Regions from separate parts of the Aquaspirillum sp. genome, predicted to be linked through region 1. Evidence: predicted binding sites of a transcription regulator. Region 1 holds the regulator's gene; each other region holds the start of a gene.

Region 1 (8,387 bases):
TGATCGAAAACAACGATATAACCATCGTTGCCAAAGCGAATGGAACGCAGTTGCTGTAGCGCATCTCGTTGTAAATCACGTTCGACGTTATAGACATATTCCCCTGCACCAATGACCCAATTAAAAGGGTGAAATGTGCGGACATAGGAAATTTTCTCGCGCATTATTTTTTCATTGGGTGGATACCAGTAATAACGAGAAAAACCAGCCTGTTGTGGGTTTTTGGTGGCTTCAACTAAACCCCGCATAATGTAATGACCCGTGGGATCACGATTATCCCACAGCGAAGTCCCTTCTAATTGGGGTGCAGTGGGTAATAACACACATACACCATCGAGGGTATCAATAAAATAATAACCTCGCCCTTCAAAAAATCGCAGCGAGCGTAAGGATTCAACAATTAAACTTTGAATTTGCCGATCGCTCATGGTATGGCGATTTTTTTGGTAAATGCTGTCGGCAATTTGATAGGCATCGTTGACACGCTGGCGAATCTCTCGCCGTAAAATGGATTCGGTATTACTGCGGCGGTAGTCAAGATCGTTTTGAATAGTCTCGATCTGTTTTGCCAGAATATTTTGCTGCTCCAATAACACTCTTTCCTTTACCGAGGTCAGAGTTGAATCAAAATCTTCGCGTTGTGCCCACAGAAAATACAGACTGAAAACACATGAAATCAGCAAGGAAATGCCCAGCATACCAATAAGTTGAATGCGGGCGAGCGAATGCTCAGTAGGGTCTTTGAACATGGATATCAGACACAGAAAAACGGGAAGGGTGCGAACAGAGAGACTATCTCGCTACGCTTGCTTGGCCGTATTATGCTCGTTTTCACGGTGAAATTTCGATTATGTTGCCCATTTCTGCCGCTCCGCTACACCATAATGCACAAGGGGTTCCTTATTCTGACACTTTTGATGATGTTTATCACAGTACAGCCGGTGGATTGGGCCAGGCTGAGCAAGTATTTTTGGCAGGCAATGGTCTGCCACATCGTTGGGCACAGCAAGCCTCTTTCACTATTTTAGAGACAGGATTTGGCCTTGGTTTGAATTTTTTAACAACTTGGGCCAAGTGGCGTGATGATTTACAGCGATGTAAACAATTTTACTATATTTCTGTTGAAAAATTTCCTTTTAGTGCGAAAGATTTGCGATATCTACACCAGCAATGGCCACAATTTGCCGAGTTAAGCGAATTGTTATGCAAACAATGGCCTCCCCTGATTGCTGGCTGGCATAAATTAGAGTTAGAACATGGCGTGACATTATTGCTCCTGTTTGGTGATGCACATGATGCCCTACCTCAGTTACAAGCCAATGTGGATGCGTTCTATCTTGATGGCTTTTCGCCGGCAAAAAATCCCGAGTTATGGAATGAAACTATTTTTCGCCAATTAGCGCGTGTCGCCAAAGCTGGCGCGACATTAGCCACGTACACCGTGGCTGGTCATGTGCGGCGCGGATTGCAAGCCTGTGGTTTCGCGGTCGAAAAGCGAGAAGGTTTTGGCGGAAAACGGCAAAGTTTGGCGGGGGTGTACGAACGTCGCGTGCCTGTTCGACAGTCACACTACGCCGTCAACCGTGCCATTGTGATTGGTGCGGGTATTGCTGGCTGTGCTGCAGCAGAACGTCTTGCGGCACGGGGCTGGCAGATTGATGTGATTGAGCAAGAGGCCGAGATTGCACAACATGCTTCGGGCAATCATGCCGGTGTGGTGATGCCGACTTTATCACTGGATGATAATTTGTTGGCACGATTTTCACGGGCAGGGTTTTTTTACACCTTGCGCCGTTGGCAAGCATTAACTGACGCTGGACAGGTTCTTCCCTTTCAACGCTGTGGTGTATTGCAAGTGGGGCGGGACGCGGCACACACTGAATTGCAACAGGCCATTATCGAAAAAGGGTTTTATCCACCGGCATTGGTCAGTTGGTTGAATGCTGATGAGGCCAGCGAACGCCTAGGGGTGAAACTTGCGCGCGGTGGCTGGTGGTTTCCTGATGGCGCGTGGGTGCAGCCACCTGCTTATTGTCGTGCTTTGTTGACCAGCCAACCGCAACGGATTCAGTTACATCTGCAACGACAAGTAAAACGATTGGCACAATTAGCCGATGGACAATGGCAAATCTTTGATGCCCATGATCATCTTATTGCAACTGCGCCAGTGGTGATTTTCGCTAATGCCACGGCTGCACGGGATTTAGCGCCTTGTGCGGGGTTGCCATTAGCCGAAAATCGCCGTTTTGTCAGTTTGTTGAAAACAACTGTTGCGCCGAAAACAGCAGCTATTTTATGTGGAGATGGCTATTTAACGCCCAATGTGGCGGGTTATGCTGTGTTGGGGGCGAGCGAGGTTGGAATGGAGCAAACATCTGATCGACACCATCAACAGAATTTACATAAATTAACGCAATTACTCCCCGATGTTGATTTGCCGGCCATCACGGAGTTAAACGGTCGCTATTGCCAACGGCCGACATCACCAGACCGCTTGCCATTGATTGGCGCCTTGGCTTCCACTCAACAAAATCTGCAACGGCCACCAGAACGGATTCAACGCACGACTGGTTTATTTTGTGCTTTAGGATTTGGGGCGCGTGGTTTGACTTGGGCCAGTTTGGCCGGTGATATTCTGGCCAGCCAGATTCAAGGGGAGCCGATGCCGGTGGAACAAAGCCTGTTACATGCTGTCGATCCAATGCGTTTTGCAATGCGGGCGGCGCGCCGTGGGCAAAGTGATTGAACGGGCTCGTTATTGCTCATTGATATTTTAGGATGGGAAAGATGTTAATCGGGGTTTGATAAAGCCCCTGAGACTAGACGGGCGGTGATTTCGACGATAGGAATCACTCGCTCATAGGCCATGCGTGTTGGGCCAATCACACCCAAGGTACCGACCACTTGACTGTTAATGCGGTAAGGGGCGGTGATGACTGAGCACTCCCCCAGCGGCATGACCCCCGACTCGTCACCAATAAACAGCCGCACACCTTGTGCTTGCCGACTGTTTTCCAATAGATGAAGCAATTCTGTTTTACGCTCAAAAATATCGAATAAGCCACGCAAATTTGACAGGTTAGACGATAAATCATCAACGCCCAATAGACGCTTTTCCCCTGCAATTACCACAGCTTGGCTGTCGTCTTGCAATGCTTGTTGCCCTGCGCGAATGGCAGCGTTCATCAAATTGGCAATATCGTCTTGTAGGCTGCCTAGCTCGGCCTGTAAATCGGCTACAACACGATCTAACGCTTGTCCGGCATAGTGATGATTAAGATAGTTAGCAGCTTCGATTAATTCACTTGAGGTGTAGTCTTTTGCAGTCAGTAAGAGATGATTTTGTACATCACCATCGAGGGTGACCAAAATCAGCAAAATTCGTTTTTCCGAAAGGCGCAAAAACTCGACTTGCCGAAAGGCCATATCTGGTCGTTTTGGCATCATCACCACACCAGCAAAACAGGTTAAATCTGATAACAACTGTGACGCAGCAGCGGCCAAGCGTTGAGGGCTATCAGGATGCAGGCCATTGTGCATTTGTTGTAAGGCAGCCTCTTCGGGTGGGGTGATGGTGATGAGCTGATCGACGAAAACGCGATAACCCCTTGCCGTCGGCACTCTGCCCGCTGAGGTATGTGGGCTAGCCAACAATCCCATTTCTTCGAGATCGGACATAATGTTGCGAATCGAAGCGGCAGATAAATCCAGATTCGAGACACGCGATAGCGTGCGTGATCCCACCGGCTGGCCGTCGGCGATATAGCGCTCTATCAGGGTTTTGAGTAAGAGCTGGGCGCGTTCATTTAACATGGCAACACAATTCAATCAGCAAGCAAGACAAAAGAAAACACAGTCGAAGAAACTTCTTGGACAAAATCATGCCATTTTAAGCAACGACAAGACCTGTCGCGGACTTATGAGATAATCTTCGCTCTCACGTCATTTGTTTGGCGTGATCCGCGGTTCATTTTTTTCCGGAGGCATTATGGCTATCGATCAGGGCGATAAAAGCAAAGCATTGTCTGCTGCATTAGCACAAATTGAAAAACAATTCGGCAAGGGCTCGATCATGAAGATGAGCGATAACCAAGTTGCCGAAAACTTGCAAGTGATTTCAACGGGTTCATTGGGGCTGGATTTGGCATTGGGCGTTGGTGGGTTGCCGCGTGGCCGAGTCGTTGAAATTTATGGCCCCGAATCGTCAGGGAAAACAACCCTATGTTTACAGGTGGTGGCAGAAGCACAAAAGCTGGGCGGTACTTGCGCCTATATTGATGCTGAAAATGCGCTCGACCCTGTCTATGCACAAAAATTAGGGGTGCATGTCGATGACCTATTGATTTCACAACCTGATACGGGTGAACAAGCATTAGAAATTTGCGACATGCTGGTGCGCTCCGGTGGGATTGACGTCATCGTGGTTGACTCGGTGGCGGCTTTGGTTCCGAAGGCCGAAATTGAAGGCGAAATGGGCGATAGCCATGTGGGTCTGCAAGCTCGGTTAATGAGTCAAGCCTTGCGTAAACTCACCGGCAATATCAAGCGTACCAACACTTTGGTGATCTTCATTAACCAAATCCGCATGAAAATTGGTGTGATGTTCGGCAGTCCAGAAACCACAACCGGCGGTAATGCACTGAAATTCTATGCTTCAGTGCGGATGGATATTCGCCGAATTGGTGGTATTAAGAAAGGCGAGGACATCATTGGCAATGAAACACGGGTGAAAGTGGTGAAAAACAAAGTGAGCCCACCGTTCCGTCAAGCCGAGTTTGATATTCTTTATGGCGAAGGCATTTCCCGTGAAGGGGAAGTGGTGGAGCTGGGGGTGCAAAACGGTATCGTTGACAAGTCAGGTGCATGGTATGCCTATAACGGCCAAAAAATTGGTCAAGGCAAGGACAATGCGCGTGAATGGCTGCGTAACAACCCCGCGATTGCACAAGAAATTGAAAATAAAATTCGCGAAAAAGTTGGGGTGAATCCGGCGGTTTTTGCTGCAATTGCCGAAGGCGAGGATGACGACCAAGGCATTCCACCGTTAGATTAAGCGATGACCGGATTACGCGATAAAGTGCTCAATTTGCTGGCTCGGCGTGAATACACTCGCGCCGAGCTGTGGCAACGTTTAGTGCGAGACACCACAAACGAGTTTGAGCAACAACAACTGGCCGCATTGTTAGATGACTATCAGGCGCGTGGTTGGTTGTCCGACCGGCGTTTTGCTCAAGCGTGGGTGAACAGTCATCTACGCCGTCATGGCAGTTTGCGGTTGCGGCAAGACTTGGCACAACGCGGTGTGTCTCGTGAAGACATTACTGAGGCGCTGGCGACGTTGCCAGATGAACTCAGTCGGGCGCGCGAGGTATGGCAACGTAAGTTTGGTCAGCTGCCACAAGACCAAAAAGAATACGCCAAACAGATGCGCTTTCTTGCTAGCCGTGGCTTTGCCTTTGACGTTGCGCAACAGGTATTGAAACCACCCCGCGAATAGCTTTTTCTGTCGGCTAGGACAGGCAGACACTGCCCTAGCCGATTTTTCCTTTCTTCTCTCGCTTGCTCAGCGAGACTAGGCGGACGCACAATAGCGTTTTTCGTATGCGTAACAGGATGTCGCTATGCCCGCTTATCGTTCCCGTACTTCTACCCATGGCCGCAATATGGCAGGGGCCCGCGCTTTGTGGCGCGCCACTGGCATGAATGACAGCGACTTTGGTAAACCAATTATCGCTATTGCCAATAGCTTCACTCAATTTGTCCCCGGTCATGTGCATCTGCACAACCTCGGCCAGTTGGTCGCCAAAGAAATTGAAAAAGCCGGTGGCATTGCCAAAGAATTTAACACCATTGCGATTGATGACGGGATTGCGATGGGGCACAGCGGTATGTTGTATTCCTTACCAAGCCGCGATTTGATTGCAGACAGTGTGGAATATATGGTGAATGCCCACTGTGCTGATGCGCTGGTGTGTATTTCTAACTGTGACAAAATCACCCCCGGCATGTTGATGGCCGCGTTGCGTCTTAATATCCCAGTGATTTTTGTCTCTGGCGGCCCAATGGAAGCCGGTAAGGTGCAATGGGGTGATGAGATTCGCAAACTCGACTTGGTTGATGCCATGGTCGAAGCTGCCAACGATAAAGTCAGTGATGAAGAAGTGGCTGCCGTTGAGCGTTCCGCATGTCCAACTTGCGGTTCCTGTTCCGGTATGTTCACTGCCAATTCGATGAACTGTTTAACCGAGGCACTCGGCTTGTCGTTACCCGGCAATGGTTCCTTAGTGGCGACGCATGCTGATCGTAAAGCATTATTTTTACAAGCTGGGCGTACCATTGTTGAGCTGGCAAAACGCTATTATGAGCAAGACGATAACACCGTGTTGCCACGCAATATCGCCACTTTCGAAGCATTCGAAAATGCCATGAGTTTGGATGTGGCGATGGGCGGTTCGACCAACACGGTATTGCATTTATTGGCAGCAGCGCGTGAGGCGGGTGTCAATTTCACCATGCAAGACATCGACCGTATTTCACGCCGTGTGCCTTGCTTATCAAAAGTTGCCCCTGCGACGCAGAAATATCACATGGAAGACGTGCATCGTGCGGGTGGGGTGATCGGTATTTTGGGTGAACTGGATCGTGCTGGTTTGATTCATCGCGATGTGCCAACTGTCCATGCCGCGACAATGGGCGATAGTCTCGACCGTTGGGATATTCAACGCCCAAGTTGTGATGAAGCGGCAAAAACCTTATATCGTGCTGCACCCGGTGGTGTCCGCACGACGATTGCGTTTAGCCAAAGCATGCGTTATCCAGAATTAGATAGCGATCGTGCCGAAGGATGTATCCGCAGCAAAGAACACGCTTATTCACAAGACGGCGGTTTGGCGGTGTTGTACGGCAATATTGCGGAACGCGGTTGTATTGTGAAAACCGCTGGTGTGGACGAATCTATTTTGACTTTTACCGGTCGTGTACGCATTTTTGAAAGCCAAGATAATGCTGTCGAAGCAATTTTGGGTGATCAAGTGGTGGCGGGCGATGTGGTGTTGATTCGCTACGAAGGCCCGAAAGGTGGACCCGGGATGCAAGAGATGCTCTACCCCACCAGTTACCTCAAATCAAAAGGTTTGGGTAAGGCGTGTGCTTTGTTAACTGATGGTCGTTTCTCTGGCGGGACCTCTGGCCTGTCGATTGGTCACGTGAGCCCAGAAGCCGCCGAAGGGGGCGTGATTGGTTTGGCGGAAGAGGGCGATACCTTAGAAATCAATATTCCAGCACGGACGATTCACTTGGCTATCAGTGATGAAGAATTGGCACGCCGTCGTGCAGCAATGGAAGCGCGTGGTGCTCAAGCATGGAAACCGGTTGACCGTGATCGCGTGGTCAGTCCGGCGTTGCGTGCTTATGCCGCAATGACAACCAGTGCGGATACGGGTGCAGTGCGCGATGTGTCTCAGATTGAACGCCGTTGAGTCGTAGCATTGATGAGCTAGCAACGACCGCAAAAGACTTCGGTTTTTTGCGGTTTTTTTATGTTTGGGGAGGCAAGATGAAACAAGGATGTTTATTGGTAGCGGCTTTAGTTGCGATGCTGGCCATACCCGCATGGGCACAATGTAACGCTGGTAGTAAAACAGTATTTACTTGTACCACGACTAAAGGGAAGCTGATTGAGTTGTGTGATGCTGGAAAAACCATGGTGTATTCGTTTGGTAAGCCAACTCAAACCCCAGAAATTGTGGTGCAAGTGCCGCGTGCGGCAGCATCAACGTATCAATGGCAGGGCGTCGGCCGTTATATGTCGTATGCAGTGGATATTCCGAATGGTGATACGGTGTATAGCGTGTTTTGGGGCGTCGATCGTTTGGATGACCAACATCCCATTGAAGCGGGTGTGAATGTCTCGGTCAAACAAAAGCAACTGGCTTCTGTTCGTTGTGATAACAACAAGAAAATTGTGCAAGAAATTGAGGGTATTAACCTGAAACCAACCGAATGAGACAACCCAACAAACCCACAATAGTTTGGTCGTGTGGGCACCGTTTTTGTGCCCACGACATCGGTAAAAAACGGCAAAACACCGCCGTAGGTGACATGAACTGCCTCGCCTTTGATTCGGTGGGGCGGTTTTTTTGGGCTGTTCTGGGCGATATGAATTTTGGTGGACAAACCCCTCTGCCAAACTAACTATGGGTTTCAGGATGAGATAGAGTCAACCCTCGAAAATATCCTCTAACCGCTGTGCTTGTGTTAACGACACTCCCCACTGCTGCAACTGCTCCGGCGTCGCAGCCCGCAACCGCGACAACACCCAATCCGGCAATGGCTGACTAAACCGCGCCTCGATCAATGTTCGGAGGAGGGTTTGCATGCCATCTTCG
Region 2 (8,387 bases), on a different contig from region 1:
CACCCGTGCCCCAGCAATCCCGCTTAACGCCTTGCGTACCTCGCCCAACAACTGTTGCTGTGATTGACTGCGCTCATCACGCGGCTTCATCCGCACAATCATAAAAGTCGAATTCACCCCACTCGATCCAAAACCGCCCACAATCGCCAGCACATTTTGGATTTCGGGATAGCGTTTTAATATCTGTTCGACCTGTTTGGTTTTTTCATCGGTGTAGTAGATGCTAGACCCCACCGGCGTCCGAATATTGACCATGAAGCGGCCTTCATCTTCTTCGGGCAAAAACTCGCTTTTCATCGCCATCATCGGCACCGCACTCGCTGCGACGGCCACCACCCCGACCAATAAAATCAACAGCCGATGGCGCAGCGAAAAACGCAATAAACGACTATACGATTGTTCAAGGGCGATAAATTGTTGCTCTAACCAGACATACAGGCGGCCATGTTGAGTTTCTACTTGCAAAAAGCGGCTGCACAACATCGGCGTCAACGTCACCGCAACAAACAGCGACACCATCACCCCAAACGACACCACAATCGCAAACGAATTAAACAAGCGCCCGACAATCCCCGATAAAAAAATCACCGGCAGGAAAATCGCCACCAAACTCAAAGTCGCCGCAATCACAGCAAAAATCACTTCCTGACTGCCATCAATCGCCGCTTGCATTGGGTCGTGTTGCCCCATTTCACGCCGGCGATGGATGTTTTCCAACACCACAATGGCATCGTCGACCACCACACCAATCAGCAATAGCAGCGCCAACAGCGTCACCGTGTTAAAGGTGTAACCGAGGAAATACATTAAGGCGATGGCACCCAGTAGAGAAACCGGAATGGCCAAGGCCACGATAAGAGTCGAGCGCCAGCTACGCAAAAATAACCACACCACCAAGGCAGCCAGCAATGTGCCTTCAAATAAATGGCTTTTCAGTGCCGCCACCATCTCTAGCACAAAGGTAGAATCATTCGACACCACCGCCAGATTCATTCCGGGCGGCAAACTGGGGCGAATTTGGCTATCAATGCGCCGTAGCACTTCATCAGCAATCGCCACCGTATTGGTGTTGGCAATCCGCACAATGCCGAGGTTGACCGTTGGCTTGCCGTTGATACGCGACAAATTACGCATATCTGTTTCGCCATCTATCACCCGCGCCACATCCGCCAACCGCACTGCGCCGTTGCCCCGCCACACCACCACCATCTCCTGCAAGGCAGATAGCGAGTGAAACTCTAGGTTGAGATCCACCAAATACTCACGCGGCCCCGCCACCACAAAACCACCGGCTTGTTGTAAATGTTCGCGTTTAAAAGCGTCTTGTACTTCTTTTGCCGTGAGGCTATAGCGTGCCAAACGCAGAGGGTCGAGCTCAATCCGAATCACCCGCTCCCCTCGGCCACGCACCAACACCTCGCCAACACCATCAATGGTTTCTAGCTGCTTTTTAACCACGTTATCACCGTAGTCATACAGCTGTTGCAAGGTACGATCCCCCGTCAGCGACAACCACATAATTGGTGACGAATTGGCATCGGTTTTTGACACCACCGGTGCGTCGGCTTCATCGGGCAAACTGCGCTGTGCCTGACTCACTTTCGATTGCACTTCGTTGAAGGCAACATCGACATCTTTATCTAAATTAAAGGTAATTTTGACGCTGGAACGGCCCGGGCTCGAAGTCGATTCGATTAAATCAATCCCGGGCACACTGTTCACGGCCGACTCAATCGCTTGTGTAATGCTGTTATCCACCACTTCCGGTGTGGCACCACGCAAGGTGGTCGATACACTGATAATGGGTTGTTCGATATTGGGATAGCGATCTACCCCAATACGTTGATACGCCAAAACGCCAAATAAAATCAGCACCGCAGACATCATATACGTCAGAACATGACGACGAATCGAAAATTCGGCTAATCTCATGACTGGCGGCCTTCTAGCGAATTTTTGCTTGCTTTGCTGTCTTGCTTCTCGGTTTTCGCTTTAATTTTTGCGCCATCAGATAAGAAACCAGCGCCGTCGCTGACCACCGGCGTACCGGCAGCGAGACCGTCCACAATTTCCACCCAACCTTGATCTTCCACGCCAGTTTTCACCACCGTAGCGCGAGCTTGTCCTTTGTCGGCGACAAACACCACCGAACCTTGCTGCCGCGCTACCACGGCAATACTCGGTACGGCCAACGCTTGTTTGCTGCTCAATACCACCGAAGCTTCAACACTTTGTCCAACACGAAACGTCGCCTGCGGTGGCAACGCTACCAAGGCTTCTAACATACGGTTTTGACTATCTAACGCAGGACGAATCTCACTGACAGCAGCAGTGAAGCGATCACCGGTTTCTGTTGTTAACGTCACAGGGCTGCCCACTCGCAACACACTGCCCTCGCGTTCTGACAAGGCAAAACGAGCACGCAAACCTTGTTGCCCCACCAAACGAAACAGCGCCTTCCCGACCGAGACATATTCTCCTTCACTGACCAAGCGGCTATCAATGGTGCCAGCTTGGGCCGCTTTCACTCCGGCGCGGGCCTGATCGCGGCGGGCATTCTCGGCTTGTGCTTGGGCAGCACTCAGCTGTTTTTGTAATGCGGTTAATTGGGTTTTTTGTTCTTCTAAATAAGCCGAGGACACAAACCCTTGTTCAAATAGTTGTTGATAGCGGCTGACTTGCCGTTGTTGTTGTTCGGCTTGAGTTTGCAAACGCAACGCTTCGGCATCACGCGCCAGACGGGTATTGGTGAGATCAGCGGCATCGATGGTTGCCAAGAGTTGACCCGCTTGCACTTGGCTACCGATATCGACATGCAGTTGCACCACACGGCCAGCGGTTTCACTGACCACCGTGGCGGCATTTAACGACTCCACCTCGGCCAACACCGCTGTCCGTTGTTCCAAGGTACGCACACTGGCAGTGGCCATGCTGACACTGATAGGCGGGGGGCCTTTTGGTTTATTGTCTGTCGTTGGCGCATCTGAACACGCCACCAACACCCCACATAACATCCCACCTAGCCATCGTCTCAGCATGAGCCCTCCTTGTGTCAAATTTGGTTAAAGAGAAAAACGCAACGCCATGCCACGACAATCTGGGCGGACTTGGCCTTCGTGCCAAGCCACTTGACCAGAAACAAGGGTGGTTAATACACGAGAGCGCAGATGACGACCGGCAAACGGTGTCCAACCACAGTGATAAAGGCAGTTGTCATTGCTGACAGTTTCCCCCTCTGCCATCTCCACTAACACCACATCGGCCCAATAACCTTCGCGTAAAAAGCCCCGTTCTTCTATGCGGAAGCGTTGCGCTACGTTATGACTGGTCTTTTGTACTAATTGTTCAATCGACAACACGCCATCGTGTACCAGCTCTAACGCACCTGCCAACGCATGTTGCACCAAAGGCAAGCCAGACGGCGCTTGGAAATAGTGGCCGGCTTTTTCTTCTCGGGTATGTGGCGCATGGTCGGTGCCGATAATATCGAGCACATTCGATGCCAACGCCGCCCGCAGTGCATCACGGTCTTGACGGGTTTTAATGGCTGGATTGCATTTGATGAGATACCCCAAATCGGCGTAGTCGCGTTCATCAAACAACAAATGATGGACACACACTTCGGCGGTGATTTGCTTATTCGTCATCGGGCCTTGGTCAAACAACGCCAATTCATCAGCAGTGGTGATATGCAGCACATGCAGCCGCGTGCCATGTTTCCGCGCCAGCTCCACTGCCAACGAGGACGACTTCAAACACGCCTCACGACCTCGAATAATCGGGTGGTACACCGCCGGCACCGCATCGCCAAAGCGTTCACGGAAAGCCGCTTCGTTGGCGCTAATCATCGGAGTGTCTTCACAATGCGTCAGCACAATCGTCGGCGCTTGTGCGAACAGGGCTTCTAATACTTTGGGATCATCCACCAGCATATTGCCGGTTGAAGCCCCCATGAACACTTTAATGCCGGGGGTACGTCGTGGATCGACCTTTAACACTTCATCCAGATTGTCGTTACTGACGCCGAAATGAAAAGCATAGTTAGCCGTTGCAGTTTGCGCCCCCAGCGCCAACTTATCTGTTAGGGCTTGTTGAGTCAGTGTCGGCGGTTTGGTGTTGGGCATATCCATAAAACTGGTGATCCCCCCCGCCACAGCAGCGCGTGATTCAGTGGCAATCGACCCTTTATGAGTTAAGCCGGGGTCACGAAAATGCACTTGGTCATCAATCATGCCGGGCAAGAGATAGCGACCTGCGGCATCAATTTCTTGTTTGATATCGCTGGGCGCACTGATTTCCGCCGCCATTTTTTCAATCCGCCCATGACGAATCAACATATCGCCCTGTTGAATTTGGCCTTCGTTGACCATGCGGGCATTACGAATCAGGATAGACACGGACACACACTCCTTTTTAATTAAGGTGAATTGCGTTTAGCGACGCTGTAGGACCAACCAAAATTTGCCATTGTCTAATGTCTCAGAGCGCAGCAAAGTGTGGCCAGTTTGTTTGCAAAAAGCAGCAAAATCGGCAGGTGCCGCCGGATCGGTGGCAGTCACAGCAACCACATTGCCAGAAGCTAAAACCGCTAGGGCTTTTTTGGTACGAAGAATGGGCAATGGACAGTTGAGTCCCGATAAATCGAGGGTTTGGTCAATTGGGGGTAAGGGGTTCAATTCAGACATAGCCATTAGACGAGATTTGAGTTTAGACAAGAAAGGCGACTATTCTACGCCTGCCTAATCATCTTTATACAAAGCGACTTTGTCATGTGTCTCATCGGTTTACACTATAAGGCGCTACCCGGCACCGTGTTGCTGTTGGCAGCCAATCGAGATGAATACTATCGTCGTCCCAGTGCTGCCCTTGGCCCTTGGCCCGATCAACCCGAGGTGTTTGGTGGTCGCGATTTACAAGGCGGCGGCAGTTGGTTAGCCCTACACCGTAACGGCCGTTTTGCGGCGGTCACCAATGTGCGGATGGGACTGAAGCCCCCACCGCAAGCATTATCACGCGGCAGTTTGGTCACCGACTACGTGTGTGGCGAGCTGTCCAGCTTGGCATTTGCCCACCACCTCACCCAACAAAGCCGCAGCTATGCGCCGTTTAATCTGTTATTTGGGCGAGTGGATGATTTGTATTGCTATCACAGCCCACGTCACACCCTCACTCGACTGACTCATGGTGTGTTTGGTTTATCCAATGCCCAACTCAATACCTCGTGGCCGAAGGTGGAACGACTCAAACATCGGCTAGAAAGCATCAAGCGCCTACCCGCAGAGGAAGAGATGTTTAGCTGGTTGCAAGATGCAGAGCATCCACCGTTAGACACCCTACCTAATACTGGTGTCGGTACCACACTGGAACGCCTGCTCTCACCGATTTTTATCCAAAGTGATGACTATGGCACCACCGCCTCGACTATTTTGATGGTGCGCTCACGCGGTGATGTTCTCATCAGTGAACAAGGCTACCATGCCGGCCGCCCAACTCAACGCAATCGTTTTACCTTCAAATTGGACTTTACATCGTGATGTGTTTTCGTCGCAGTCTCACCGTCTTATTACTCGCCAGCCTAGGCCAAGCAGCATGGGCCGATAATCGCGATCGTTTTAACCAAAACTACCATTGGGAACCGCCTAAAGTGTGGCAAGAAGCCGCCACCACCCTCCCCACCTACCCCAACGACAACACCTCATGGCTGGTGATTTCTGCGGGGCCGGTTTACCAAAATCAAATTGCCCTCGATGCCGACAGTCTCAGCATCGGCACTGATGCCGTGATTCGTTACACCCTACGCATCACCAGCAGTGAAGGCGTCGCCAATATCAGCCACCAAGGGCTGCGGTGTGATAGCCGTGAATTCAAATTGTTTGCCATTGCTGCTAGCCAAAATCATGAATGGCAAGACGCTAAAACCGCACAATGGCGACGCATTCAACCCGGCCATGTGCCACAAGCTTTACTTGCCCGCGACTATTTATGTGAAGACGGCCGACCCTTGGATAACACCGCTTTGATGCTGGCCCGATTGAAAAAAGGCTAAAAATTTCTTGCGGAGGGCTCTTGAAAACCCCTTGGGGCGTTCCTATTATTGGCACTCGCAAGGGCAGAGTGCTAACAACACCTCGCCCAGAGGGAAATCCCTCGCAATTTAATAACCGATTTTGTTGTAACTCCCTAAGTGAATCAGGAGAACTCCATGGCAATTCGTCCCTTACATGACCGCGTTGTGATCAAACGTCTCGAAGCCGAAGAAAAAACCGCTTCTGGTATCGTTTTGCCCGGCAATGCCGCCGAAAAACCGGACATGGGTGAAGTAATCGCCGTTGGTAATGGCAAGATCTTGGAGAACGGCGAGCGTCGTCCTCTGGAATTGAAAGTCGGCAACAAAGTGATCTTCGGCAAATACTCCGGCCAAACCGTCAAAGTGGACGGCGAAGAGCTGTTGGTGATGCGTGAAGAAGACGTGATGGGCATTGTGGAATAAGCCACACACACTTTTGTTTAGTTAGACGATTCGAATACGACTGGAGTAACACACTATGGCAGCAAAAGAAGTCAAATTTGGTGATTCCGCCCGCGCCAAGATGGTTAATGGCGTTAACATTCTGGCCGATGCAGTGAAAGTCACCTTGGGCCCGAAAGGTCGCAACGTGGTGTTAGAGCGCAGCTATGGCGCCCCCACCATCACCAAAGACGGTGTGTCTGTTGCTAAAGAAATCGAACTGAAAGACAAGTTCGAAAACATGGGTGCCCAAATGGTGAAAGAAGTGGCATCCAAAACCAACGATATCGCTGGTGACGGTACCACCACAGCCACCGTATTGGCACAAGCCGTGGTACAAGAAGGCATGAAATACGTTGCCGCCGGCATGAACCCAATGGATCTGAAACGTGGTATCGACAAAGCAGTCATCGCCATCGTTGAAGAACTGAAAAAAATCGCTAAGCCTTGCGCCACCACCAAAGAAATCGCCCAAGTGGGTTCGATTTCTGCAAACAGCGACACCGTGATTGGTGAAAAAATCGCTGCTGCAATGGAAAAAGTGGGCAAAGAAGGCGTGATCACTGTTGAAGATGGTTCCGGTTTGGAAGACGAACTGGACGTGGTCGAAGGGATGCAATTCGACCGTGGCTACCTGTCGCCCTACTTCATCAACCAGCCAGAAAAACAAATCGCACAATTGGACAACCCATTTGTGTTGTTGTTTGACAAAAAAATCTCCAACATCCGCGACTTGCTGCCAACCTTGGAACAAGTGGCAAAATCTGGCCGCCCACTGTTGATCATTGCAGAAGATGTGGATGGTGAAGCACTGGCAACATTGGTGGTGAACAACATCCGTGGCATCCTGAAAACCGTGGCCGTGAAAGCCCCTGGTTTTGGCGATCGCCGCAAAGCCATGTTGGAAGATATCGCTATCCTGACCGGCGGTACTGTGATTGCTGAAGAAGTCGGTTTGACTTTGGAAAAAGTGACATTGGATCTGTTGGGCCAAGCCAAACGTGTCGAAGTGGGCAAAGAAAACACCACGATCATCGACGGCGCAGGTCAAGAAGCCAACATCCAAGCACGTGTGGCACAAATTCGCGCTCAAATCGAAGAAGCGACCAGCGACTACGACCGTGAAAAACTGCAAGAGCGCGTGGCGAAATTGGCCGGCGGTGTGGCAGTGATCAAAGTCGGTGCAGCTACCGAAGTCGAAATGAAAGAGAAAAAAGCCCGCGTGGAAGATGCATTGCACGCCACTCGTGCAGCCGTGGAAGAAGGCATTGTCCCCGGCGGTGGCGTTGCGCTGTTGCGTGCCCGTAAGAACATGGGCGAGCTGAAAGGCTTGAACGCAGAACAAGACGCTGGTATCCAAATCGTGTTGAAAGCGATTGAAGCTCCATTGCGTCAAATCGTGAAGAACGCTGGCGATGAGCCTTCTGTGGTGGTGAACAAAGTGTATGAAGGCGAAGGTAACTTCGGCTACAACGCTGCCACCGGCGAATACGGCGATTTGGTTGAAATGGGTGTGTTAGACCCAGCTAAAGTAACCCGCTCCGCGCTGCAACACGCTGCTTCGGTTGCTGGTTTGATGTTGACTACCGATTGCATGATTGCTGAAATCCCAGAAGACAAGCCTGCAGCACCTGATATGGGTGGCATGGGCGGTATGGGCGGCATGATGTAATCTGACGTTCTCGTCAAAAAGAAAACCCCACCAAATTCGGTGGGGTTTTTTGTTTACCCACGACATCTCCCAACCTGCCGGACTACAATTAACCATATCATCCTCAGCCATCACCCCAATCATGCTGCCGCTTCTCGATCCAAAGAACGATTACATCTTCAAACGTCTCTTTGCCCAATCACCCGAATTGCTGTCTGATTTGATCAA
Region 3 (8,387 bases), on a different contig from region 1:
TTTTCATAGACCCGTGAAGCGCGCATTTGGGTACGCAGACGTTGTAACTCGCTGTCACTCACCCCGTGTTTCACCAATTGCGCCAGCTGTTTACGAATGGCCATTTCCATATCCGTCACAGCCACCCCTGCCGCCGGCACTGCGGTAATGGTAAATAGCGCAGCACCCCGTCCCAGCATGTCGTAATCCACACTCACTGAACTGGCAGATTTCTGTTCTCTGACCAGTGTTTTCGGCAATCGTGATGACTCTAGCCCATCCAACACCGCCGCCAGCATCGCCAACGCAGGGGCATCTGTTTGCGCTTGATTGGGCGATAGACGAGGGACTTGCCATGCCATAGCAAGATAGCTCAGCTCGGAAGGACGATGGACCGTAAAACGTTTGAGACCTAACGGTTCCGGTTCTTGTCGTGGCACAATGTTCGGAATGGGACGTTTTGGTAAAACACCAAAGTGTTTTTCAGCCATGCGGAACACGTGCTCTGGTTTAACCGCGCCAACAATCACCAATGTGGCGTTGTTTGGTGCATACCACATTTGATACCACCGCCGTAAATCACTGGCCTGCATGGTATGTAGATCATCGGCCCAACCAATAATCGGATGACGCGCTGGGTTGGCGACTAATGCTTGGGCAGACAATTGTTCAAATAACACGCCTGTCGGCTGATCATCAGTCCGCAAGCGGCGTTCTTCGCGAATCACTTGAATTTCTTTAGCGAATAAATCATCAGCAATCCGCAAATTCCCCATCCGATCGGCTTCTAGCCGAATGGCCTCTTCTACGCGATCTGCCGCTAATTGTTCAAAGTAAACCGTATAATCACGGCTGGTAAAGGCGTTGTGTTTTCCACCTAAAGCAGCAATGCGTTGCGAAAATTCACCGTCACCAACCTGTTGTGTGCCACGGAACATCATGTGTTCTAATGCGTGGGAAACACCGGTTAACCCTTGGCTTTCATCGACCGAACCGACGCGATACCACAGTTGTGACACCACAACTGGGGCCCGTTCATCGGTACGGACAATCAGCTTTAAGCCGTTATCAAGAGTTTTTTCTACCGTTTCTGCCTGTGCTGTGATCGAGACACCAAGCAGCAGACCACACAACACCGAACGCAGAGAAAAAAGCTTTGCCATGATGGTTCATGTCCTAAGCAGAAGAAAAACCGAATACAATTCCGATTTTGACCGGCTTGCCACTGTCAACCAGTTGGCTTGCCACCACGATGACAGTCAACACCCTTGTGCCAATTGCGCTGACTGACTGTTGTAATGTCACCTGTTTTTATTTCGCAGATGGTTTATCAATTCTCTCATGTTTAGTTTCTTCAAAAAGAAAAAACCGCCAGTTGTTGAGCCCGTTGTTAGCACCGAGCCCACCACACCAACAGCCCCCCCTGCCGAATCAATCGAACCTGTGGTGGTATCCGAGCCTGTTATCGAGACAAAGGTTCCCGTCACCGTCACCGTCACCCCACCACCACCGCCTGTAGCAGCAGAGGCGCCAGCCTCTCGTAAATTGTCATGGACAGAGCGGCTGAAAAGTGGCCTTGCCAAGACACGCGATAAGCTAGGTAAATCGCTGGCGGGGTTGTTCGGTGGGGGCAAAATCGACGAAGACTTGTACGAAGAACTCGAAACAGTCTTATTAACCGCTGATATGGGCGTCCCTGCTACCACACACTTATTAAAAGAAGTGCGTGAGCGTGTATCCTTAAAAGGTCTCAAAGACGCCAGTGAATTAAAAGGTGCGCTGAAAGATGCCCTACATGAACTGATTTTGCCGTTGGAAAAACCGTTACAAACCGATCAACATCGTCCTTTTATTATCCTGATGGCGGGGGTAAACGGTGCAGGTAAAACCACCTCGATTGGTAAATTGGCCAAATATTTCCAAGGTCAAGGTTTATCTGTCTTGCTCGCCGCAGGGGATACTTTCCGCGCAGCAGCACGCGAGCAACTGGCTGAATGGGGTGCACGTAATAATGTGACCGTGATTTCTCAGGAAAAAGGGGATGCCGCTGCCGTCTGTTTTGATGCCATTCAATCTGCCATTGCCCGCAAAATCGATATTGTCTTGGTGGATACAGCAGGACGGTTGCCCACCCAGTTACATTTGATGGAAGAAATCAAAAAGGTCAAACGTGTCATTGACAAAGCACTCCCCGGTGCACCACATGAAGCCTTATTGGTATTAGATGCCAATACCGGACAGAATGCCCTCACACAAGTGAAAGCCTTCGATGATGCCTTGGGCTTAACCGGTCTAATTTTGACTAAATTGGACGGTACAGCAAAAGGGGGCGTGATTGCGGCCATTGCTCGCGAACGCCCCGTGCCACTGCGCTTTATTGGTGTTGGTGAGACCTTAGACGATTTACGTCCTTTCCATGCCCGTGACTATATCGATGCGTTATTCGATTAAGCAAAGCTAACCATGACCAGCGCCCCCTCACCCAACCCGATGATTCAATTTTCTGAAGTCAGCAAAGTGTATCCTGGCGGGATTGAAGCTCTTAACCAATTGACCTTTCAAATCGACAAGGGTGAGATGGTGTTTCTTGCCGGCCATTCAGGGGCCGGCAAATCCACCTTGTTGAAATTGATTGCTGGCATTGAACGTGCCAACCGTGGGACAGTGACAGTGAATGGGCAAAATCTTTCTAAGATGCACCCCACCGAACTGGCCTATCTACGGCAACACATTGGTTTGATTTTTCAAGATCATAAAATTCTGTTCGACCGCACTGTGCATGAAAATGTGCTGTTGCCATTAGAAATTATTGGTTTTGATCGCCGAGAAGCCGCCAAGCGTGTTCGGGCCGCCCTAGACAAGGTGGGCTTGCTTAATAAAGAGAAAATGAATCCGGTGCGCTTATCCGGTGGTGAACAACAGCGCCTTTGTATTGCCCGCGCCGTCGTCCATCGACCCGCCATTTTGTTAGCCGACGAACCCACCGGCAATCTCGACCGCGCTTATGCACAGGATATTATGGAGTTGTTTAAATCCTTCCATCAGGTTGGCGTCACGATTGTGATCTCAGCCCACGATGAAATATTGATGCGCGAATATGGCCAACGCACTATTCGGCTTTCTCAAGGCAAACTAGGCTAGGGTGTGTATGCAACGCTTTTTTTATTTACACCTGCGGGCAGCAAGCCAAGCACTCCGCACACTACTCCAGCAACCCTTAAGCAGTTTATTAGGACTGGCGATGTTGGGATTGGCCGTGGCACTGCCGGTTTGTCTGTATCTCTTGGTCAGCAGCGCCCAACAATGGAGCCAAGGGTTGACCGTTAAGCCCGAAATTACCGTCTTTATGGAGCTGAATGCCGAACGGACTGATGTTGTCGTGGTGGATGAACATTTGCGCCAGCATAAGTCAATCGCCGACTATGAATTTATCAGCCGTGAACAGGCGCTGAAAGTCTTACTAGAAAAACAAAATCTACAAGACATCGGCCAAGCCCTTGGCGGTAATCCCCTACCAGATGCTTTTATCATCCGCCCAAAAGAACTGACGCCAGAACAGATGGAACAATTGGCGGTGGAACTCAGTCACTTACCGCTGGTCGAAAATACGCAATTTGATGCCGGTTGGGCGCGCAAATTGGCACAAATTTTGGCTGTGCTACAACATTTCACCTTGGTGTTAGGTGCAAGCTTGGCAGTGACCTTACTGTTGGTCACCCATAATATGATTCGTATGCAGATCTTGGCACACCGTGATGCGATTGAAGTATCAAAATTGATCGGTGCTCCCAATCCCTTTATCCGGCGGCCTTTTCTCTATTTGGCAGTGTGGCAAGGGGGAATTGCTGCGGCATTAGGATGGGGCTTGGCTCAAGCCTTTATCGCGACACTCAATCCTTTGATTGCTGATTTTGCCGCGCTCTATCATAGCCAAGCGGAACTACACAGCCTAAATTTGGAAGAAAGTGCCTTGTTGGTTGTCAGTATCATTGGCCTCTCTTGTTTAACTGCGGCATGGACATGCACGCGCTTATTGCGCAAACTGGAACCACGCTGATGCCAACCGTATTTAAGACAAGGTTAATATAGTGGTTAAACAATGGTCACATTCGATCGCTGCTTTAAGTCAGTTTTGATAGAGAAACACTATAGTTGCGATAAAAAAATACTTGACTAAAAAACTAGTCTATTTCTAGCACTCTCCATAGACGAGTGCTAGAATAAAAACAAAGAAGACATCTTCCGGAAAGGAAAGCGAAAGATGAGCAAAGCATTCGCATTACCAATTCCATCCAGCAACGGCAGTCTGGAGAGCTATATCGCAGCGGTGAACAGCATCCCGATGCTGACCCCAGAACGTGAACTTGAATTGGCAACCCGTCATCAAGAACACCAGGACATTGACGCTGCCCGCGAACTGGTGATGTCACACCTGCGAGTCGTGGTGTCGATTGCACGCGGCTATTCTGGTTATGGCTTACAACAGGCGGACTTGATTCAAGAAGGCAACATTGGCTTGATGAAGGCGGTCAAACGCTTTGAACCCACCCGTGGTGTGCGGCTGTTTTCTTTTGCGGTGCACTGGATTAAAGCGGAAATTCACGAATTTATCTTGCGTAACTGGCGCTTAGTGCGTATCGCCACCACCAAACCACAGCGTAAGTTGTTTTTTAACCTGCGCTCGATGAAACGTGGCTTTAGCGCACTCAGCGATAGCGAAGCACAAGATATTGCTTTGGCTTTAGGCGTGAAACCCGAAGAAGTACGCGAGATGGAAACCCGCATGAGCGGGCAAGACATCGGTTTGGTCGCAGACAACGACGATGATGATGCGTTTTCGCCTATCGATTGGCTTGCCGACCACGACAACGAGCCCACCCATCAAATTGAACGCAAAGCTTTCGACCGCTTACAAAAAGAAGGGATTCACGAAGCGTTAGAAAGCCTCGACGCACGGAGTCGCCGCATTATTGAAGCACGTTGGTTAGCTGACGATGGTGGCTTAACCCTGCATGATTTAGCCGCTGAGTTCAATGTGTCAGCAGAACGTATCCGTCAAATTGAAGCGAAAGCCCTACAAAAAATGCGTAGCGCGATGCTACAAAATCACAACGAAATCGTCATCGCTTAATACTTGTTTTCGCACACTGACAACAGGCCCCTCGTGGGCCTGTTTTTTATGGAAGTCGCCCGATGTCGCCCTCTCAGGATTTATTAGCACGCAGCCGCGCAGCGGTTTGGCACCCTTGCACCCAAATGCAACGTCACGAAACCCTACCGATTGTCCCTATTATTCGTGGGGAAGGCAGTTGGTTATATGGTGAACAAGGCGCTCGTTATTTAGACGCCGTCAGTTCATGGTGGGTTAATCTATTTGGCCATAATGAGCCACGCATCAAAGCTGCCATCAGCCGCCAGATGGATCAACTGGAACATGTGATGCTGGCAGGGTTTACCCATCGGCCTGTGGTTGAATTGTCAGAACGTCTTGGTGCGTTATCTGGGCTGGGCCATGCTTTTTATGGATCGGATGGCGCTTCGGCAACAGAAATTGCCTTGAAAATGAGCTTTCATTATTGGCGCAATCAAGGACAACCAGAGAAAACGCGTTTTGTGCATCTCGAAAACAGCTATCACGGTGAAACCGTTGGTGCACTGGCAGTGACGGATATTCCCTTATTTCGTCAAACCTACGCCCCGCTGTTACTTGAAGGTCTATCGGTACCGTGTCCGGATAACCGACACGCCAGCACAGACATCAATGCAGAGCAACTCGCCGAACACGCCGCACAGGCAGTAGAACAGTGCTTCGCCACACAACATCAACAAATTGCCGCCATGATCGTCGAGCCCTTAGTCCAAGGGGCGGCCGGCATGGCAATGTATCACCCACATTATTTACGGCGTATCCGCGAGCTGTGCGATCGTTACGACGTGTTATTGATTGCAGATGAAATCGCCGTTGGCTTTGGCCGTACCGGTCGCTTCTTTGCCCACCAACACGCCGAGATCACACCTGATTTTCTATGTTTATCAAAAGGGATTACCGGCGGCTATTTGCCGTTATCTGTCGTGCTCACCACTGATGCGGTTTATCACGCTTTTTATGATCCAGATGTCACACGCGGCTTTTTACATTCACACAGCTACACGGGGAATCCTTTGGCTTGTGCGGCGGCGCTGGCGGTGCTCGATATTTTTGAACAAGATCAGGTATTGCAGTGCAATAAGCAGAAAGCCGAGGCTTTCACCCAGCAATTACAAGGCTTGTGTGATTTACCGTGGGTCACACATTTCCGCCACTGTGGGATGATTTGGGCGTTTGATGTGGTCTGCGAACGCAATGATTTTGCCCTCGCTTTTTTCCGTGAGATGTTAAAACACGAATGTTTGGTGCGACCCATTGGGAAAACAGTGTACTTTATGCCGCCTTATTGCACCACTGAGGCAGACATCACTCATCTTTATCATGCCACTCGTGCCAGTTTGGCCGCCGTCTGTGGCAACCAAACGACCCCTACGCATACCACCGTAGAACCTAAAATGGCCTAAACCGTTTAGAGGCGCGGTTTAACAGCATCTAGTAGGTTTTGTTCGGTGATTTTACCGGTCAGACGGGCCGTGATATTGCCATCACGGTCTAGCACCACGGTAAAAGGCAAAGCGCCGATTTTATTGCCAATCGTCCGCATCAACTCCAAAGCACTGTTATCCGCCACCAACAGTGGATAGGTAATAGAAAATTGTTGGGCGAAATTTTTAACGGGGATTTTCTGATCCAGAGCAATCCCCACCACCGCGACACCATGTGGGCCAAACCGTTGTGAAAAGGTGTTTAACATCGGCATTTCTTCGCGGCAAGGGGCACACCATGTCGCCCAAAAATTGACCACCACCACTTTCCCACGCCAATTTTCAACCGACTGTAGTTTGCCATTCACATCAGGAAAACGCGCCTGATCGAGTGCTGAACCTGCCCACGCAGAGAGGGGACTGCAAGCAGCAATCAATGCGGCCATCATCAAATGGCGGCGGCTAAACAATGCCATATTTTCATCCTTTTTGTGCTTGTTGCATGGTGATCACCGACTGATGCGCTTAGAATGTTTGCTCTTTTTCTGATGTAAAGGCAACAGCAATGTCGATCTTGGTCTGTGGCTCGGTGGCTTACGATACCCTACTGCATTATCCCGGTCATTTTCACCAACATCTCTTAAGCGACCATTTGCACCGACTTTCGGTGTGCTTTGTGACACCAGAATTGCGGCGAGAGTTCGGCGGCTGTGGTGGCAATATTGCCTATACCTTACACCAACTAGGAGCCCAGCCTTTATTGATGGCGACAGTCGGTAAAGATTTTGCCAGCTATCACGACTATCTGAACCAACAAGGGATACGGACCGATTATATCCGTGTCTTGCCAGCGCACTACACTGCACAATGTTTTATCAATAGCGATCAAGACGGTAACCAAATCACTGCTTTTCATCCCGGTGCAATGAACTTTGCCGATCAAAATCAGATTAGTGAAGTACGCGAGGCGGTGAAATGGGCGATTGTTGCCCCGACGGGACGAGCAGGGGATATTGCCTTTCCGCCTCAACTCGCTGCAGCACAGATTCCTTTTATTTTCGACCCCGGCCAAGAGTTACCGTTATTGAGTGGGGAAGAGCTTTTACACTGTGCCAAACTGGCCCATGTGCTGACCTTAAATCAATATGAAGCCGAGCTATTTACTGAACGCACCGGACACGCTGCCCATACCCTAGCAGGGCAAGGCCAACTGCAAGCGGTAGTGATTACACAAGGGGCTGGCGGCAGTGACGTCTATCTTGCCGATCACACCACCCTGCATGTCGCCGCCGCCCCCATCAGCCAAGCGATTGACCCCACTGGTTGTGGAGATGCTTTCCGCGCAGGCGTGTTGTATGGTTTACACCAAGGCTGGTCATGGTTGAGTATTTTGCAGTTTGCCAGCGTACTCGGCGCCATCAAGATTGAACACCAAGGGGGACAAAATCATCGTTGTCACTTGCCAGAGGTGTTACAACGTTGGCAGAGCGCGTATGCTGAACCGGCCTTGCCACCGGCCCATCAGACGGTATGCCCTACCTAAATTCCGGATGAAATCGTCGTGTTTCGATTGAAAATGCGGCGAGGCACCGCCATAGATGAGCCTTTGAATCCCAAACAATAGGGAAAGAGTATGCCCGTACCTTCGCTAGCAACCCACTTGACCGGCCCGTTATTGGAACTAGAGCGGCGTTTTCTTGCTGCCCAACCACAAATTGAACACTGGTTCCGTAATCAATGGAGCAACCATCAAGCCCCGTTCTATGGTTCAGTTGATCTACGCAATAGTGGGTTCAAACTGGCACCGGTGGATATGAATTTATTCCCTGGTGGTT

What was found. Region 1 encodes HrcA, which represses chaperone genes, less so after heat shock. Its sites were predicted from a motif close to ATTAGCACTCGNNNNNNNCGAGTGCTAAT; they were not measured.
Region 2: the regulator HrcA is predicted to act here: its motif matches at 6,094-6,122, upstream of groES (co-chaperone GroES).
Region 3: the regulator HrcA is predicted to act here: its motif matches at 4,171-4,199, upstream of rpoH (RNA polymerase sigma factor RpoH).

What each region holds. Positions count from the first base shown of each region.
Region 1 is NZ_JBSQVP010000050.1:8,400-16,786, forward strand. It holds gene ACTBZS_RS09105 (bifunctional diguanylate cyclase/phosphodiesterase) at 1-749, opposite strand, end outside; gene mnmC (bifunctional tRNA (5-methylaminomethyl-2-thiouridine)(34)-methyltransferase MnmC2/FAD-dependent 5-carboxymethylaminomethyl-2-thiouridine(34) oxidoreductase MnmC1) at 851-2,746, shown strand; gene hrcA (heat-inducible transcriptional repressor HrcA) at 2,791-3,813, opposite strand; gene recA (recombinase RecA) at 3,989-5,053, shown strand; gene recX (recombination regulator RecX) at 5,057-5,497, shown strand; gene ilvD (dihydroxy-acid dehydratase) at 5,622-7,478, shown strand; gene ACTBZS_RS09135 (hypothetical protein) at 7,556-8,005, shown strand; partial or broken gene ACTBZS_RS09140 (hypothetical protein) at 8,219-8,387, opposite strand, start outside.
Region 2 is NZ_JBSQVP010000049.1:9,271-17,657, forward strand. It holds gene ACTBZS_RS09030 (efflux RND transporter permease subunit) at 1-1,932, opposite strand, end outside; gene ACTBZS_RS09035 (efflux RND transporter periplasmic adaptor subunit) at 1,929-3,038, opposite strand; gene ACTBZS_RS09040 (dihydroorotase) at 3,063-4,397, opposite strand; gene ACTBZS_RS09045 (sulfurtransferase TusA family protein) at 4,434-4,685, opposite strand; gene ACTBZS_RS09050 (NRDE family protein) at 4,770-5,534, shown strand; gene ACTBZS_RS09055 (CNP1-like family protein) at 5,534-6,046, shown strand; gene groES (co-chaperone GroES) at 6,203-6,490, shown strand; gene groL (chaperonin GroEL) at 6,546-8,180, shown strand; partial or broken gene ACTBZS_RS09070 (Rpn family recombination-promoting nuclease/putative transposase) at 8,302-8,387, shown strand, end outside.
Region 3 is NZ_JBSQVP010000054.1:3,698-12,084, reverse strand. It holds gene ACTBZS_RS09475 (M16 family metallopeptidase) at 1-1,142, opposite strand, end outside; gene ftsY (signal recognition particle-docking protein FtsY) at 1,321-2,430, shown strand; gene ftsE (cell division ATP-binding protein FtsE) at 2,470-3,120, shown strand; gene ACTBZS_RS09460 (cell division protein FtsX) at 3,128-4,036, shown strand; gene rpoH (RNA polymerase sigma factor RpoH) at 4,241-5,110, shown strand; gene bioA (adenosylmethionine--8-amino-7-oxononanoate transaminase) at 5,173-6,531, shown strand; gene ACTBZS_RS09445 (TlpA family protein disulfide reductase) at 6,537-7,028, opposite strand; gene ACTBZS_RS09440 (carbohydrate kinase family protein) at 7,118-8,095, shown strand; gene gshA (glutamate--cysteine ligase) at 8,186-8,387, shown strand, end outside.